One region of the Arthrobacter sp. Ld5 genome, then DNA from elsewhere that is predicted to be linked to it. Evidence: predicted binding sites of a transcription regulator. Region 1 holds the regulator's gene; the other holds the start of a gene.
The links. Region 1 encodes LexA, which represses DNA repair genes until DNA is damaged. Its sites were predicted from a motif close to TCGAACANNTGTTCGA; they were not measured.
Positions count from the first base shown of each region.

Region 1 (8,883 bases):
CTCGTGCGGATCGGCGGGCTGGACGTCGACCGCCCGGCCCTGTCGATCAGCATGGGCAACCCGCACACCGTGGTGGCGCTGGCCGAGGCGGCCGAACTGCAGAGCACGGAACTGCACCGCGCGCCGGGCGTCCAGCCGGTACCGCCGGAGGGGACCAACGTGGAGCTCGTGGTGCCCTCGGATCCGCTGGTGGGCGACGACGGCGTGGGCCGGCTCAGCATGCGCGTCCACGAGCGGGGTGTCGGCGAGACGCAGTCGTGCGGCACGGGGGCCTGCGCCGCGGCGGCGGCCACGCGCTACTGGGCCGGCCAGGGCGCGCCGGCGCGGTGGCAGGTGACCGTCCCGGGCGGCGTCGTCGGGGTGACCTTCTTCGACGGCCCGGACGGCCGTGAGCACGTGCTGCTCAGCGGCCCGGCCGCCCTGGTGGCGGACGGCGTGCTCCGGCCCACCGCCTGAGCCCACCGGTCCGGCCGCCGGTGGGACGGTCAGTCCGCCCGGTGCACCTCGAGGATGCGGAAGGACTTCGACGTCTCCGCGCGCCGCACCAGGAAGCCTTCGGGTAGCTCCTCGGCCAGCCAGCGCTGCAGCGAGTCCGCGCCGAGGTTCTTCTGCACCACCAGCCACGCGCGGCCGCCCGGAGCGAGGCGCGGGAGCCAGCGCAGGAGCAGCGCGTGCAGCTCCTGCTTCCCGATCCGGATGGGCGGATTGGACCAGATGGTGTCGAAGGTGAGGGCGTCGTCCACCGCGTCGGGGGCGCAGGCCACCACGTTCCCCAGCCCGAGGCGGGCGGCGTTCTCCGCCGTCAGGGCGATGCACCGCTCGTTGACGTCCACGGCGTAGACGTCCGCGTCGGGCGCCTTCAGGGCGAGGGTGAGGGCGATCGGCCCCCAGCCGCTGCCGATGTCCAGCATGCGGCGCCCCTGCGGCTCGGGGACGGCGTCGAGCAGGATCGCGGTGCCCTTGTCGACGCCGTCGGGGCTGAACAGGCCGGACGAGGTCACGAGGTCCCTGCGTGCGCCACCGAGGACGACGGAGAGCGGTCGGCGCGTGTCCGGTCCCGCCGGTTGTGCGCTGAAATAGTGCTGAGACTCCATGCACAAGAGCCTAGCGGCACCCCGGAGGCGCGTCCGCGCGGGCCGGTTTCGCGCTGGGAGAATACGCTGGAGCGCGTCGGGCCGGCCGCCGTAGGATGGTCGGACATCCACCTAGGGAGACCATGACCGAGAACAACGGACATTCCACCGGCGCCGACATGGGCCCGGAGGAGATCCAGGCCGTCATCGACCGGATCCTCGCCAGCGACGAAGCTGCCGTGGCTAAGGCGACGAAGGGAACATCAGGGGCGGAGGAGACCCCCGCGCCGACCGGGAAGACCTGGCGGTCGCGGGCACAGGCCCTCTCGCAGGACGGGACGCCGTCGGACGCCGACGGGGACCAGGAGGACCTGGCCGAACGCCGGGCGCTCCGGCGCGTCGCGGGACTGTCCACCGAACTCGAGGACGTCACCGAGGTCGAGTACCGGCAGCTCAGGCTGGAGCGGGTCGTCCTCGCCGGCCTGTGGAGTGAGGGCACCGCCCAGGATGCCGAGAACTCGCTCCAGGAGCTCGCCGCACTCGCCGAGACCGCCGGCTCCGAGGTGCTCGACGGCATCGTGCAGCGACGCCTCAAGCCGGACCCGGGCACATTCCTCGGCTCGGGCAAGGCCCAGGAGCTGAAGGCGATCGTCCAGGCGACCGGTGCGGACACCGTGATCGTCGACAGCGAGCTGTCGCCGTCACAGCGCCGCGGGCTGGAGGACATCGTGAAGGTCAAGGTGATCGACCGGACCGCACTGATCCTCGACATCTTCGCCCAGCACGCGAAGAGCCGCGAGGGCAAGGCCCAGGTGGAACTCGCGCAGCTCGAGTACCTGCTGCCGCGCCTGCGCGGCTGGGGTGAGTCGATGTCCCGCCAGGCCGGTGGCCAGGTCGGCAGCGCGGGCGCCGGCATGGGCTCCCGCGGCCCCGGCGAGACGAAGATCGAACTCGACCGGCGCAAGATTCGCACGCGCATGGCGAAGCTCCGCCGCGAGATCGCCGGGATGAAGCCGGCGCGGGAGACCAAGCGCGCCAACCGCCGTCGGAACCAGGTGCCGTCCGTGGCCATCGCCGGCTACACCAACGCGGGGAAGTCCTCCCTCCTGAACCGGCTCACCGATGCCGGCGTCCTCGTCGAAAACGCCCTGTTCGCCACACTGGATCCCACGGTCCGCAAGGCCGAGACGCCCGACGGGATCGGCTACACGCTCGCCGACACCGTCGGGTTCGTCCGCTCGCTGCCCACCCAGCTGGTCGAGGCGTTCCGTTCGACCCTCGAGGAGGTCGCCGACTCGGACCTGATCCTGCACGTCGTCGACGCCTCCCACCCCGACCCCGAGGGGCAGATCGCGGCCGTCCGCGCCGTGCTCACGGAGGTGGACGCCCGCAGGGTGCCCGAGATCATCGTGCTGAACAAGGCCGACGCCGCCGATCCGTTCGTCATCGAGCGGCTGCGGCAGCGCGAACCGCGGTCCGTCGTCGTCTCCGCGCGGACGGGCGCGGGGCTCACCGAGCTGCGCCAGCTGATCAGCGCCGGCATCCCGCGGCCGGGTGTGAAGCTGGACCTCCTGGTGCCGTACGAGCACGGGGAGATCCTCAGCCGCCTCCACGACGAGGACGTCGAGATCCTCGGCCTGGAGCACGTCGGTGAGGGGACCCGCCTCGAAGTGATGGTCCGGGAGGGCCTGGCCTCCGAACTGGAGGCGTACGTCCGGCATGAGTGAGAGCACGCGGTCCGGCGCCGTGGCGGCGCCGGACGCGTCCCGCCACTCGGACGAAGCCCGGCAGGCCCTCGAACTGCTCGACGCCGCCGTGGGGGCCATGGGCGGCGAGATGCGCTCCGGCCAGCACGAGATGGTCCGCCAGGTCAGCGAGTCGATCCGCTCGGGGGAGCACCTGCTCGTCCAGGCCGGCACCGGCACCGGGAAGTCCCTCGCGTACCTGGTCCCGCTGATCGCCCACGCGATGGACAGCGACCGGCCCTCGGTCGTCTCGACGGCCACGCTCGCCCTTCAGGCGCAGATCGTCGGCAGGGACCTCCCGCGCCTGCTGGACGCGGTGGGCCCCGCGCTCACGCGCCCCGTCGACGTCGCCCTGCTCAAGGGCCGCTCCAACTACGTCTGCCGCCACAAGACCGGCGGCGGGTTCCCCGAGGAGGACGCGCCCGGCACGCTCTTCAGCCTGGGCGAGGACGCCGCCCCGCACCCGGCGCCGGCCACCGACGGCCCGTCCTCGGCGCTCGGCAGGGACGTCGTCCGGCTGCGCGAGTGGGCCGAGGAGACGACGACCGGCGATCGCGACGACCTCGTCCCCGGCGTGAGCGACCGCGCGTGGCGCCAGGTGTCCGTCTCCAGCATGGAGTGCCTCGGCTCAGCACGCTGTCCGGTGGCCTCCGAGTGCTTCAGCGAGAAGGCGCGCGCCGCGGCGGCGGATGCCGACATCATCATCACCAACCACGCGATGCTCGCGATCAGCGCCTTCGAGGGCCTCGCCGTCCTGCCGGAGTACGACGTCGTCGTCATCGACGAGGCGCACGAGCTCCACGACCGGGTCACCGGGGCCGTGTCCGGCCAGCTCTCAGCCTCGATGGTCAGCGCGGCGGCCGCGGCGCTCCGCCGCCACGCCTCCATCGCCACCGGCGCCCTCGACACGGCCGCCGACGCGTTCGAGGCGGCCGCCGAGCTCGTGCCCTCGGGCCTGCTGCCCGGAGGGCTCCCGGAGGATCTCGGCCAGGCCCTCGCCCAGGTGCGGGACGCGTCCCGGGCCGCGCTGTCGGACACGAAGACGGACGGCAAGTCCGAGTCCGACGCCGACGGCGGCCGGCAGGTCGCGCGGTCCCGCACCACGCTGGTCTTCGAGCTCGCCGAACGGATCCTCGCGGCGTCGGACCTGGGCGAGGTCGTGTGGGCGTCGCGTCCCAGCACCTTCACGCCGGGCGCGGGGTACGCCCAGCCCGACGAGAGCGCACCCGCCACGCTGAACGTCGCGCCGCTGTCCGTCGCCGGACGCCTCCGGGAGGGCCTGTTCGAGGACCACACCGTGATCCTGACCTCCGCGACCCTCGCGATCGGCTCCGAGTTCGGTCCCGTCGCCGGGTCGCTGGGACTCAGCGGTCCCGGAGCACCCGCCTGGACGGGGGTCGATGTCGGCAGTCCCTTCGACTACCCGCGGCAGGGCGTCCTCTACGTGGCGAAGGACCTCCCGAAGCCCGAGCGCGGCACCTCCGAGGCGCAGCTCGAGGAGCTGCTGGGACTGCTCACGGCGTCCCGGGGAGGAGCGCTGGGACTGTTCTCGTCGAAGCGTGCCGCCGAGGAGGCAGCGGAGGCGCTGCGACCGGAGGTGGACTTCGAGATCCTGTGCCAGGGGGAGTCCTCGCTCAACGCCCTGGTCACGCAGTTCGCGGACGAACCGGACACCTGCCTGTTCGGCACCATGTCCCTGTGGCAGGGCGTGGACGTGCCCGGGGCCTCGTGCCGGCTGGTCGTGATCGACCGCATCCCGTTCCCGCGCCCGGACGACCCGCTGATGACCGCCCGCACCCGGGCGGTGGCCAGGAACGGGGGCAACGGCTTCATGAGCGTCTCCGCCACGCACGCCGCCGTCCGGCTCGCGCAGGGCGCGGGACGCCTGATCAGGGCGGCGGGGGACAGGGGCGTGGTGGCCGTCCTGGACAGCCGCCTCGCCACGGCGCGGTACGGCGGCTTCCTGCGGGCAGCCCTCCCACCCTTCTGGGCGACGACGGACCGCGCGACCGTCACGGGCATCCTGGAGCGTCTCTCCGCCCGCTGACGCTCCGGCCCGCCCGCCGCACGACGGCTACAGGGCGCGCAGCACCGAGACGACCTTGCCCATGATGCTGGCGTGGTCGCCGAGGATGGGCTCGTAGCGCGTGTTCTGCGGGAGGAGCCAGGTATGGCCGTCCCGCTGGCGGAACGTCTTGACCGTGGCCTCCTCGTCGAGCAGCGCTGCCACGATGTCCCCGTTCTGCGCACTCTGCTGCCGCCGGACCACCACCCAGTCGCCGTCGCAGATGGCGGCATCCACCATCGAGTCCCCCGAGACCCTGAGCATGAACAGGTCCCCGTGGCCGACCAGCTGGCGGGGCAGCGGCATGACGTCCTCGACCATCTGGTCCGCGAGGATCGGCCCGCCGGCGGCGATACGCCCCACGAGCGGCACGAGGGCGGTGTCGACGGCGATCCCGTGCTCGACGGCGGGCCTGCCGTCCGCGGACGGGCCGGTCCGGGTGCCCGAGGTGTCCGGGGCCAGGGTCAGCGGGAGCAGGACCTCCATGGCGCGGGGACGCTTGGGGTCCCGGCGCACGTAGCCGAGCCGCTCGAGCTGCGACAGCTGGTGGGTCACGCTGGACAGGCTGGCGAGGCCCACCGTGTCACCGATCTCCCGCATGGACGGCGGATACCCCTTGTCGGCGATCGACCGCTGGATCGTCTCGAGGATCGTCAGCTGCCGGGCGGTCAGCCCCTTGGACACCGAGCGACCCCGCGGCCGGCCCCGGCCCGCGGAGATGGGTACCGCATCCGCCGGGACGTCGGCAGTGTTCGATTCCTGCCGGGCCGCGGCTGGTGATTCCGCCACTGGTGCGCCTTTCGCCTTGGATCACTGATCCGGTTGTCGCCGCCGGTCCGCTTCCGTGGTCGGGAAGCCGTTCTGTCAGAGGCGGCTGATTGTGTGGGACACATCGACCACGGAACCGCCCGTGGAGAGCGGCATCCGCCGACGATGTCCTGATCTCTCCACGCTAGGACAGTCGGGAGCAGTTTTCAAACATATGTTCGACCGAGTCTCGACATGGATCGTCCGTAGGTGCTAGAAATAGGCAGATACTCATTAGAACGTTTGTTCGAATCGGACGGTCGTCCGGCGCGGACATTCGAAGGAAAGAGGAACGGCAATGGTTACACCCGCACTGCATGGCAGCTCGCTGTGGACGCCCGCTCGGGCCGAGAACCATCTCAGGCTCCTCCCCACGCCCCTCCCCACCGTCCCCGTGCCCTCCGCGGCAGCCTCCGGTCCCGGCCCGGTTCGTACCTCCACGCAGCGGAGTGCGGACCGCCCCCTGACGCTGACCCGGCGGGGCCGCCTGCTGCTGGTCGGCCTGCCGATCGCCCTCGGCGTCGCGGCGCTGATTCTCCTCGCGGCGTTCCTGACCTCCGAGGCCAGGGCGGGGGAGTTGGCACCCACGTCCACGGCCACGGTCGATGTGAACGTCTCCACCGGGGAGACCCTGTGGGACCTCGCCGTGACCTACGCGCCGGACCGCGACCCCCGGGAGGTCGTCGCGGAGATCGTGGAGCTCAACGATCTGCACAGCTCCGTGGTGCAGGCCGGGCAGAGCATCGCGGTACCCGCTGCCGGGTGAACCGCACCCTACCGGGCCGCGGGCACGTGGATCATTCGTCCGTCGAAGACGGCATCCCTTAACCTGAAGTGGTGTCCTCCTCCGTCGAAGCCCTGGCCAACCTTCCCCTGCGTGACGACCTCGTCGGGCTGCACCCGTACGGCGCCCCGCAACTGGACGTCCCCATCCTGCTCAACGTCAACGAGAACACCTACGGCGTCCCGGCCGACGTCCACGCGGCGATCGTGGAGGCCGTCTCGGCGGCGACCCGGGGACTCAACCGGTACCCCGACCGCGAGTTCACGGAACTGCGGAAGAACCTCGCGGACTACCTCGGGCACGGACTGACGCCCGAGCAGCTGTGGGCGGCCAACGGCTCCAACGAGGTGCTCCAGCAGGTCCTCCAGGCCTTCGGAGGCCCCGGACGTACCGCGCTCGGCTTCCCTCCCACCTACTCGATGTACCCGCTGCTCGCGAGCGGGACGGGCACGCGCTACGTCACGGCCGCGCGCGGTGCCGCCTACACCATGACGCCGGAGGACACCGCGGCCGCGGTCCGCGCCTCGGGAGCGAACATCGTGTTCCTGTGCTCGCCGAACAACCCGACCGGCACGGCGCTGGGCCTCGACGTGGTCGAGGCCGCCTACGAGGCCGGCGAGGATGCGCGCGCCATCATCATCGTGGACGAGGCCTACGGCGAATTCGCGCAGGCCGGCACGGCGAGCGCCCTCACCCTTCTTCCCGGACGCCCGCGCCTGCTCGTGTCCCGGACCATGAGCAAGGCCTTCGCCCTCGCCGGGGCGAGGATCGGCTACCTCGCGGCCGCGCCGGAGGTCACCGACGCCCTGCGGCTCGTCCGGTTGCCGTACCACCTCTCCGCCATCACCCAGGCGGCCGCGAACGCCGCCCTCACCCACGCGGACACGCTCCTGGCGAACGTCGAGGCGATCAAGGTGCAGCGGGACCGCATCGTGCGGGAACTCGAGGCGCTCGGGCTCTCGCCGGCGCGGTCGGATTCGAACTTCGTCTTCTTCTCGGGCCTCGAGGATCCGCACCGCATCTGGCAGGGACTCCTGGAGGCGGGCGTCCTCATCCGGGATGTCGGTATCCCGGGCTCCCTGCGCGTCACGGCCGGCACGGAGGAGGAGACGACGGCTTTCCTGACGGCGCTGGCAGCGCTGCTCTGACGCGGATCCCGGGCCGGGCCCGGGGCACCTGCGTGGCCCGGGCGGCCCTTGCACCGGCCGGGCGCATCGCCCATCATGGCTCGCATGGATCGTCCGATCTTCGATGAGGCGCAGGCGTTCTTCGCGCGGCTGGAGGCGGACAACACCCCCGAGTTCTGGGCTCGACAGCGCAGGTTGTACGACGTGGGCGTCCGGCCGGTCTTCACCGCCGTGTGCGCGGCCCTGACGGTCTTCTCGGACTGGCGGATCCACCGCCCGTACAACGACGTCCGGTTCCGGGCGGACAGCCCGCCGTACAAGACCTTCATCGGCGCCGTCGCCGAACGGCCGGACGGGGTGGGTGCGTTCCTCCGCGTGAGCAGCCTCGGCCTACTGGTGGCCACCGGCCTGCCGTTCCCCGCAGCGGACCAGCTCGCCCACTTCCGCGCCGCGGTCGCCGACGACGTCTCGGGTCCGGCCCTGATCGCAGCGATCGGCGCTGTCGCGGGGCGGGGGATGATGATCCGTCCCGGTCGGGCGGAACCGCTGAAGCGCGTCCCACGGGGCTACGCGGCGGGCCATCCCCGCGCCGATCTGCTCCGGTGGAAGGGCCTCGAGGTCAACCACCGCGTGCGCAGGCCCGCCTGGGTGGACGTCGCCTCCGCCGCGGCAGCCATCGACGAGCTCCTGCGGGAACCGGCCGCGCTGCACGAGTGGCTGGCCCGCTTCGTGGGACCATCGACCCTTCCCGCGGAGCAGCGGTTCGGACCGCGCCGGAGCAGCGGGGTGCGCTGACGCGAACCCGGCGTGCGCGTACACCCTAGAATTGAAGGGCAGGACCGCCGGGTGGCTCGCGCCGCCCGTCCTGGCCCCACGTCGATCCGCGCCTGAATCACGCGCACAGAAGGAAGATGTTATGACTGTTGATGCCGCCCGCGGCCGTACGGCCCGTATCGAGCGCGTCACGAGCGAGTCCTCGGTCCTCGTGGAACTCGACCTCGACGGCACCGGGACCTCGTCGATCGACACCACGGTGCCGTTCTACGACCACATGCTCACCGCACTGTCGAAGCACTCGCTCATCGACCTGACCATCAGGTCTTCCGGCGACACCCACATCGACGTCCACCACACGGTGGAGGACACGGCCATCGCGATCGGCGAGGCCCTGCGCATCGCCCTCGGCACGAAGGCCGGGATCCGGCGCTTCGGCGAGGCGACCGTGCCTCTCGACGAGGCCCTCGCCAACGCCGTCGTCGACATCTCGGGGCGTCCCTTCCTC
Region 1 is NZ_JBPKBO010000005.1:46,372-55,254, reverse strand. It holds gene dapF (diaminopimelate epimerase) at 1-456, shown strand, start outside; gene ACSGDB_RS02780 (class I SAM-dependent methyltransferase) at 486-1,094, opposite strand; gene hflX (GTPase HflX) at 1,217-2,800, shown strand; gene ACSGDB_RS02770 (ATP-dependent DNA helicase) at 2,793-4,865, shown strand; gene lexA (transcriptional repressor LexA) at 4,893-5,603, opposite strand; gene ACSGDB_RS02760 (LysM peptidoglycan-binding domain-containing protein) at 5,989-6,456, shown strand; gene ACSGDB_RS02755 (histidinol-phosphate transaminase) at 6,528-7,622, shown strand; gene ACSGDB_RS02750 (DUF2461 family protein) at 7,707-8,396, shown strand; gene hisB (imidazoleglycerol-phosphate dehydratase HisB) at 8,518-8,883, shown strand, end outside.

Region 2 (8,883 bases), on a different contig from region 1:
TCTGGTCAAGGCGGCGCTGCCGCACCTGGCGCGCAGCGCGACGCCGTCGATCACCGCGATCTCGAGCGTCTCGGGCCGTGAGGTGGACTTCGCCTCCGGCCCCTACGGGACGGTGAAGACGGCGCTGATCGCCTACATGGCGGGACTGGCCTATCAGCTCGCCGGGCAGGGGATCAGGGCCAACACGGTCTCGCCCGGGAACACCTACCACGAGGGCGGTGTGTGGCCGAGTATCGAAGAGGGGAACCCGGAACTGTTCGCGACCGCGCTGGCCCTCAACCCGACGAGACGGATGGGCACCCCGCAGGAGGTGGCCGACGCCGTCGTGTTCCTCGCGAGTCCGCGCTCGAGCCGCACCACCGGCGCCAACCTGCTGATCGACGGCGCGCTCTCGCGGGGCATTCAGCTCTAGACCGGCATCCGGCCCCCGCCGTCCGACCTCCTGTCCGACCTCCTGTCCGACCTCCTGTCCGACCTCCTGTCCGACGGCGGCCACCGGTTCGCCCGGGACGGCGGCTCCTCGACGCCGCCTGCGCGAGCGGATCGGCGGCGGGGTCTAGACCGTCAGGTCCTGGTAGTCGGGATGCTCCTGGATGAAGGCCGCCACGAACTCGCACCGGGGGACGACGGCGAGGTGCTGCCGGCGGGCGTCGTCGAGCGCATACCGGATCAGGGTGCTGCCGATGCCCCGGCCCTCGACGTCCTGGTCGACGACCGTGTGCGTGAACGTGATCGACTCGCCGGACCGTTCGTAGGCGGCCGTACCGACGGGACTGCCGTCGAGAGTGGCCACGTAACGGTTCTCCGCCTCGTGGTTGCTGATCCGGACTTCGGTGGTGTCGGTACTCATTCCGTCACCCTCGCATCCGTGCCGACCGGGGGTCAACGTGTTCCGCTCCGGCGGAAACGGGGCGCGCCGTTCCGCGCGACGATCAGCGCTCCCACGTGCGGCGCCGCACACGATGTACGGTCTGGACCATGACGTCGAACATCCTGGTGACCGGTGCGAGCAGGGGGATCGGCGCCGCCGTCGCCCATGAGCTCGCCGGACGCGGGCACCGCATCGCTGTCCATGCCGGCCGTGACCGGGCCGCCGCCGCGGCTGTACGGGACGCGCTGCCGGGCGACGGCCATGTGGCGGTCGTCGGCGACATTGGCGACCCCGAGACCTGCAGGCGCATCGTCGACGAGGCCGTGGGCGGACTGGGTGGGGTCGACGTCCTGGTGAACAATGCCGGCATCTTCGAGGCACATCCCATCGACACCGTGTCCTTCGAGGACTGGCAGGAGGCGTGGCGCCACACGCTGGAGGTGAACCTGCTGGGGCCTGCGAACCTGGCCTGGCTCGTCGCCCGGCATCTCCTCGACCGGCCGGCCGGCCCGGAGGGTGGCCGACTCGTCAGTGTCGGATCGCGGGGTGCGTACCGGGGGGAGCCCGTCACGCCGGCCTACGGCGCGAGCAAGGCGGCGCTGCACTCGATGACCCAGTCCCTGGCCGTCGCCCTCGCCCCGCACGGCATCCTCGCCGCCGCCGTCGCGCCTGGATTCGTCGAGACAGACATGGGGAGAACCGTGCTGGACGGTCCGCAGGGTGATGCGGTGCGTGCGCAGAGTCCGTTCAACCGTGTCGCGACGCCGGAGGAGGTGGCGCAGACGGTCGGCTGGCTCGCGAGCGATGCTCCGTCGTGGGTCAGCGGCACCGTGATCGACGTCAATGGAGCGTCCTACCTGCGGTAGCCGACGGGTCAGATGAGGTGGATGCCGCCGTGGGCGAGCGCGCGCAGGTCCGTCCTGCGCTCGAGGTGGCGGTGGAACAACTCCACATTGCTCCCCTCAGCCGAGGCGAGAGAGGATCCCGCCGTGATGAACGCGGTGCCAAGACGGATGAGGGCCCGTGACGTGAGTCCTCCCCGGGGCGGTCCAGTGAGGACGACGTATCCGGCGGTCAGTGGCGTGCTGGTCATGACGACTCCTGGGGATCGATGAGGGGGAAGGCATTGAAGTGGAGCTGGACGGGCCGGGTCCCGGAGGCACCCGGTTCGGAGCGGTAGGCGTCGAGTTTCTCGCGCAAGATCCCGGTCATCTCATGGGTGAGTGCAGCGAGCTGGTCAGCCGTCAGGTAGGCGTTCATGGTCGCGATCACGGCCGCATCCGCCCATTCGGGTGGAACGGACTCGCATCCGCCGGCCATGAAGGCCGCGAGGGCTTCGGAACGGCCGCGTTCGAACTGGCGGTTCACCTGGCGGGTGGCTTCCCGGGTCGTGGGATCCTGCTCCAGCTCCGGGGTGCTGAGCGTCAGGGAGCCTGGGGGCCGTTCCCACCACCTTTCCCGGGCGGAGCCGCGATCCACCTCGCGGACGAGGCTGTGGCGCGCAAGCTGCCGCAGGTGGTAGCTCGTCGACCCGCTGGATTCCCCGATGCGCTTGCCGATGCTGCTGGCGGTCTGTGGGCCATAGCTGGAGAGGACCTCGAGCAGCTGGATCCGGAGGGGATGGGCGAGCGCCTTGAGGGCTGCTCCATCCAGAACGCGGTTGCCGGCGTCGGCTGGGCCCTCCGTGCTGCCTGTCGTCTCTTCCATGACACCAGTGTGCACTTGCAAAGAAAGCTTTGCAATACTTTCTTTGCATGGTGTGGTCATGCACGTGGATGGAGGTGTGGCGCGTCGTCGGGCAGGTTCGGTGCGCCGTCATCGGGTAGGTGTCGTTTGTCGTCGTCGGGTACGTCGCGGTGGCGGGGCGGCGCGCGGGCGGGGCGGGGTGCGGGCGGGGCGCGTGACGCCGTCGGGCATGTCCCGGGGCGGTGGGGAAGTGCTCCGGCGGATGACGCTCCGTGACGGCGACGGGTGGACGACGGCGTGCCGACCCACCTACGCTCGGGACCAGAATCAAGAGCTCCAACGCAAAACCCTGGTTCGTTGGACGGCAACCCTCTCGCTGTAGTGGGGTGCCCCAGGTGAGGATTCGGCCCGGCACGGACAGTGCGGGCAAGTATGGCGCTTCCGCCACGGCAGTGCCCCGACATGAGGACTCTTCATGCCCACACCACCGCGCCGTATCCGCTTCAACGCCTTCGACATGAACTGTGTAGGACACCAGTCACCCGGTCTGTGGCGCCACCCCGAGGACCAGTCCTGGCGCTACAAGGACCTGAGCTACTGGGCGGAGCTGGCGAAGACCCTGGAGAAGGGGGTTTTCGACGGCATCTTCATCGCCGACGTCCTCGGCACGTACGACGTGTACGGCGGTTCCAACGAGGCCACGCTGAGGCAGGGGACGCAGACGCCGGTGAACGATCCGTTCCTGCTCGTCTCCGCCATGGCGCTCGTCACCGAGAACCTCGGGTTCGGCGTCACCGCCGGTACGGCCTACGAGCACCCCTATCCCTTCGCGCGTCGGCTCTCCACGCTTGACCACCTCACCAAGGGACGCGTCGGATGGAACGTGGTGACCGGCTACCTGCCCTCGGCTGCCCGCAACATGGGCCATGAGGATCAACTCGAGCACGATGCGCGCTACGACCATGCCGACGAGTACCTCGAGGTCCTCTACAAGCTGCTCGAGGGATCGTGGGAGGACGACGCCGTGGTGCGCGACCGCGAGACCGGTGTCTTCACCGATCCGGCGAAGGTCCACGACATCGACCACGACGGCACCTACTTCACGGTCCCGGGGATCCACCTCAGTGAACCGTCGCCCCAGCGGACGCCGGTCATCTTCCAGGCGGGAGCGTCCTCCCGCGGCATCGCGTTCGCCGCCGGCAATGCCGAAGCGGTGTTCGTCGCGGCGCCCACGAAGGAGGCGCTGAAGGGTGTGGTCAGCAAGATCCGGGATGCGGTCGAAGCCGAGGGCCGCGATCGCTATTCGGTGCGGATCTACACGCTGCTCACCATCATCACGGACGAGACGGAGGAGAAGGCCCACGCCAAGCATGCCGACTACCAGCAGTACGTCAGCTATGAGGGAGCGCTCGTCCTCGTCTCGGGATGGCTCGGCGTCGACCTGTCCGCCTACGATCCGGATGAGCCGCTCGGCAACGTGAAGTCCAACGCCATCCAGTCCGCTGTCGCGAACTTCCAGAAGGTGAACGACGACGGCTCGCCGTGGACCGTGCGGGACATCGCCGAATCGGCGGGGATCGGCGGGCTCGGTCCGCGTCTCGTCGGTTCGGGTGTGCAGGTCGCCGACGAGCTCCAGGCGTGGGTCGAGGAGACCGACGTCGACGGCTTCAACCTCGCCTACGCGATCACCCCCGGGACCTTCGAGGACGTCGTCGAGTTCGTCGTGCCGGAACTGCAGAAGCGTGGTGTCTACCCGACCGAGTACACGGAGGGAACCCTGCGGCACAAGCTGTTCGGGAAGGGCGACCGGTTGCCCGCGGAACACCGTGGTGCGCGGTACCGGCTCCAGTCGGTCCGTCCCTGACGTGTGTCGGTTCGTCCGCTCCGTTGGTCCACCTTCTGCATCCGATGGTTCTCGGAGGGCTGCGCGCGTCAGTTCCCTGAGCGCCAGGAGCATTGATCACGATCCGCGGGAATAGGCCTCCGCTCGCGGCAGAACCCCTGGGCGGAGGTGGTCAGGGCGAGGGTTCGGGGACTAGCGTCGAAGACAAGGCATTCAGTCGATCGACAGAAGGAGTTCCCATGTCACGCGTAGCCATCATCGGTGGGCACGGAAAAGTAGCACTGCACCTCACGAAGATCCTCACCAGTCAGGGCCATCAGGTCAGTTCGATCTTCCGTAACCAGGATCATGCCGGCGACGTCGAGCAGGCAGGCGCAACGCCGGTCGTGGCCGACGTCTCCGAACTGTCGGTGCAGCAGATGGCGGATGTGTTCCGTGGTCACGACGCCGTCGTGTGGTCCGCCGGCGCAGGAGGTGGAAGTCCCGAAGCGACGTATGCCGTGGATCGGGATGCGGCGATCCGTTCGATGGACGCCGCTCAGGAAGCTGCTGTGGGTCGCTACGTCATGGTGTCCTACCTCGGAGCGGGAAAGGACCACGGTGTCCCGGAGGACAACAGCTTCTTCCCCTACGCCGAGTCGAAGGCTGCGGCCGATGAGCACCTGCGCAACTCGGAGCTCGCCTGGACCATCCTCCAGCCGGGAGCGCTCACCACGGATCCAGGCACCGGGATGATCGAGGTGTCGGCCGAGCCGCAGCAGGACTCGGTGGCCCGTGAGGATGTCGCGCTCGTCGCCGCGGTCGTGCTCGGCAACCTCGGCACGGTGGACAAGACCATCCAGTTCAACAGTGGTGAGACGCCGGTCACGGAGGCCATCGAGGCCGCGCTGTAGGCCGGAACAAGCGACACGAAGGCGGCGCCCTGTCGGGGCGTCGCCTTCGGTGTGTCAGGCGATCGTCGTCCGTGGTGCGGTGGGTGAATGGTCCTGATTCCCGGGGGTCCCCACCGGACGCACGGGTCGGACCGCATGCACAGGGCTCCTCGGGCGTGCGTTCTGCCTCGGATGTACCAGGTGCACGTCCTGCTCCGGATATGAGGGGCGTCAGCGTGCACGTTCGACTCCGGACGGACGTGCTGGACGCACCGGACGCACCGATCACCCGGTGCTGCGCTCCCCGGCGTCAGGATGACGCTCCGCGACCCTCGAGAACTTCGGGGCCGTCGTGACGTCCGAGACTTGCGCGGCCTCCGGGGCCGACGCGGCCTCCACTGCGTCCGGGGTCGACGCGACGTCCGTGAACTTTGGGGTCGACGTGCCATCCGCGAACTCCGAGCAATCCGCGATGTCCGCGAACTCCAAGGTCGCCACGGCCTCCGAGCCCTCCCCGAGCAACCGGGCGGCCTCGTCGAACAGTGCCGTGTCGACTGCCTGTCCTGCCTGCCAATACCTGTTTCGTCGGGCGATCCGCGGAGGGCCGGATGTCCGCGGCGCCGTGAACCACGGGATGCCACGTCGGGCTTCCACGGTCCAGGTCCCCTGATGAATCACGTGATGGTGCCGTGAACAGAGCAGGACTCCGTTGTCGATGCTCGTCACGCCTCCCTTGGACCACGGCTTCAGATGGTGGGCTTCGCACCAACTGGCGGGGATGGAGCAGTCAGGGAAAGCGCAGCCCCTGTCCCTCGCGACGAGCGCTCGCCGAAGATGCGGCGGAAAGAGCCGTTGTGCCCGTCCGACATCGAGGACCTGACCCCCGTTGCCCAGGACCACCGGGATGATGTCGGCGTCACACGCCAGCTTCCTGATATTCCTCGCACTCATCTGCTCGGAGAAAACTGCATACCCCGCGCGATGAGTAGCACCGACGAGGTCCTTGTAGTCGATGGTCACCATGACCTGAGGGCGATGCCCGCCCGTCGCGGGAAGCGTCGCCGTGCTCAAGGTGAGCCTGCAGGCGGCGACGAGCCCATCGAGCAGGCTCTGCGCTCTCGTTGCCGTCGGCGGGTCAGCGACTCCGGCTATGGAAGACCCCGAAGCGACGGAAGCCACCACCTCCGAAGCCCTCGGGACATCCGCTTCGTCAGAAGTGCCCGATGCGCGGACGGTCGCGGAGCCCTCTGCCCGGCCCGCGGTGCTGCGCGGATTCGCCGTCGAGTTCATGACGGTCGCGAGCAACTCGAACTGCTCGTCCGTCGCACCGATCTCCAGGTAGTGCAGTCCATGACGCCTGCCCCGGAAAAAGACGCCCTGCCGTGCGCGCAGCACCTTGTCCGTGGGTTCCTGCCCGTCCTGATCGAGAACGCTCTCCCAGCGGCGCGCCAGCACCCGAAGGATGTCCTCGTCGGATTCCATCGCCTGTCGGGTCAGGTGGTGCTCCATCGACCCGCGTTGGTCCGGCGTCGCGAACGAGTCCACCCGCTGCATCGCCTGAGCCACGAGGGTGGCGGCCCGACCGCTGATGAGCCCCGAGGTCACGGCAGCGCCCAGGCTGATGAGCCGGGGAGGAACCGGTGCGCCGGTCGGTAAGACGCGAGGGAGGATCAGGTCGGCAAGGCTCAGGCGGCGTCTCGCCTCACCGCGGCTGATCCGCAGCGTGGCCCGCAGGAAGTCGGCGCAATCCCTGAACCCACTGCCGACCGAGGCGCACCGGGCAGCAGGCCCGGCGGGAGCATCACCTCTGATCGACTGCTCTGCCCGCGCCAGGAGCGAGCCGCTGCCGGATTGCTCGTCGTCGGCAAGGTGATGCTCTTCAGCCAGCCGAGCCGCCAAAATTTGGAGGTGGTCGACGATCCTCGAGGCGCGTTCGATCGCCAGGAGAAGGCCCGCGACCTCCTGCCGGGACCGAGTGCCCTGGCCCTGGCCGATATCACGGGTGCACTCGGCAAGCGCTGCGCATGACCTGTCCAGGGGGCTCGGAGGTGCGGTCAGACGCTCGACCGGGGCGGTAGTCATGCCTCGATTTTATCGAACATGGGTACTATTTCGGCGGCTGGGAAGGGAATGTGGAGGAAGAGTGGCTGCTGGTTGTCGACATACCGAGGGGTGCTGGGGATACTGGGCCGGTGCCCGGTCGGGTACCCAGCCGCACGCGACACGCCGTCCGCTACGAAGCTCCCTCCGAGGGCGCACACGAGAGCGCACACGAGGGCGCACACGACGGTGCCTCGGCCGACGGCGTGCCCGGTCGGGCGCCCAACCGCACGCGACACGCCGTCCGCTACGAAGCTCCCTCCGAGGGCGCACACGACGGCGCGCACGACGGCGCCCGGCCTACGACGCGTCCGACGACGACCCCGTCGTGCCCGGCGGCGCCCCGGCCGATGACGACCGCGTCGTGCCCGACGGCGCCTCGGCCGACGACGACCCCGTCATGCCCGACGGCGCCCGGCCTACGACGATCCCGACGATCCCGACGATCCCGACGACCCCGTCGCCCCGTCCGACGTCGCCCCCGGCGCGTCACCCGCCCGCCACACGAACGCGGGGATCGTCCCGTTGATCTCCCGGTCACCCACGATCCTCGACTTGTAGATCACCGGGTTGTGCGACGAGATGGTACGTGCGTTCCGCCAGTGCCGGTCGAGCTGGAGCCCCCTGCGGGTCGACGACGCCCCGAGCGCGTTGAACATGATCGAGGCGGCCCGCTGGACCTGTTCCGTCACCACGATCTGTGCCTGCGACGACGCGAACTCCACCGCTACTGCGGCGGAGTCCGCGTCCTCATGCGGGAGGTCGAGGTGTGCCTCGTATGCCTCCTGCACCAGTTCGGCCACCCGCAGTGCAGCAGCCTCGGACGCGAAGGCGAGCGCCGAGACTTCCCCCACGACCTGCTGCACCTGGATGTCCTCACTGGGTCTCGTGCCGTTCCCATGGCTGAAGGTGCGGGTCCTGCCACGCACCCCCGCAGCCACGTCCCGGACAGCTGCCCGCGCGATCCCGGCAAGGGTCGCGACGTGGACGAGCTGGTACACGCCGGTGTCGTACGGCGGATGCTCGGTCTCGGTGATGACGTCCGCAGCAGGTACGACGACGTTGCGGAAGATCGACGTACCGCTGGCGGTGAGGCGCTGACCGAAGCCGTCCCAGTCGTCGACGACCTCGACCCCCGGCGCATCCCGCCGCACGAGCGCGATGACGTCGGCGCCGTCGCTCGTTCGCGCACCCGTCTGGATCCAGTCCGCGTACAAGCTGCCGGTGGTGTAGTACTTGGTGCCGTCGACCCGGTACACATCGCCGTCGCGCGTGATGGTGGTGCTGACACCGCCGACGGGGACCGGTCCGGTCTCGGTCCACGCGTTGCCGAGCACCGCGCCCCGGGCGATGCGCCGCAGCCACACGGGATCGGCGGCGTAGAGGCGGTCCTCGACGAACGCGATGTGGCAGCGCAGCGCCTGCGCGAGGTTCGACTCGGCAGCAGCGAGCTCGATGAGCAGCCGGAAGAACTGCGGGGCGCTCACCCCGGCTCCGCCGTACTCGAGTGG
Region 2 is NZ_JBPKBO010000003.1:102,536-111,418, reverse strand. It holds gene ACSGDB_RS01820 (SDR family NAD(P)-dependent oxidoreductase) at 1-412, shown strand, start outside; gene ACSGDB_RS01815 (GNAT family N-acetyltransferase) at 557-850, opposite strand; gene ACSGDB_RS01810 (SDR family NAD(P)-dependent oxidoreductase) at 979-1,737, shown strand; gene ACSGDB_RS01805 (hypothetical protein) at 1,746-1,964, opposite strand; gene ACSGDB_RS01800 (helix-turn-helix domain-containing protein) at 1,961-2,578, opposite strand; SAM riboswitch class IV at 2,883-2,996, shown strand; gene ACSGDB_RS01795 (LLM class flavin-dependent oxidoreductase) at 3,033-4,421, shown strand; gene ACSGDB_RS01790 (SDR family oxidoreductase) at 4,640-5,293, shown strand; gene ACSGDB_RS01785 (DUF222 domain-containing protein) at 5,558-7,171, opposite strand; gene ACSGDB_RS01780 (acyl-CoA dehydrogenase family protein) at 7,792-8,883, opposite strand, start outside.
Region 2: ACSGDB_RS01785 (DUF222 domain-containing protein) is a predicted target of LexA. The motif match lies at 7,367-7,382, and genes of this name have one in related genera.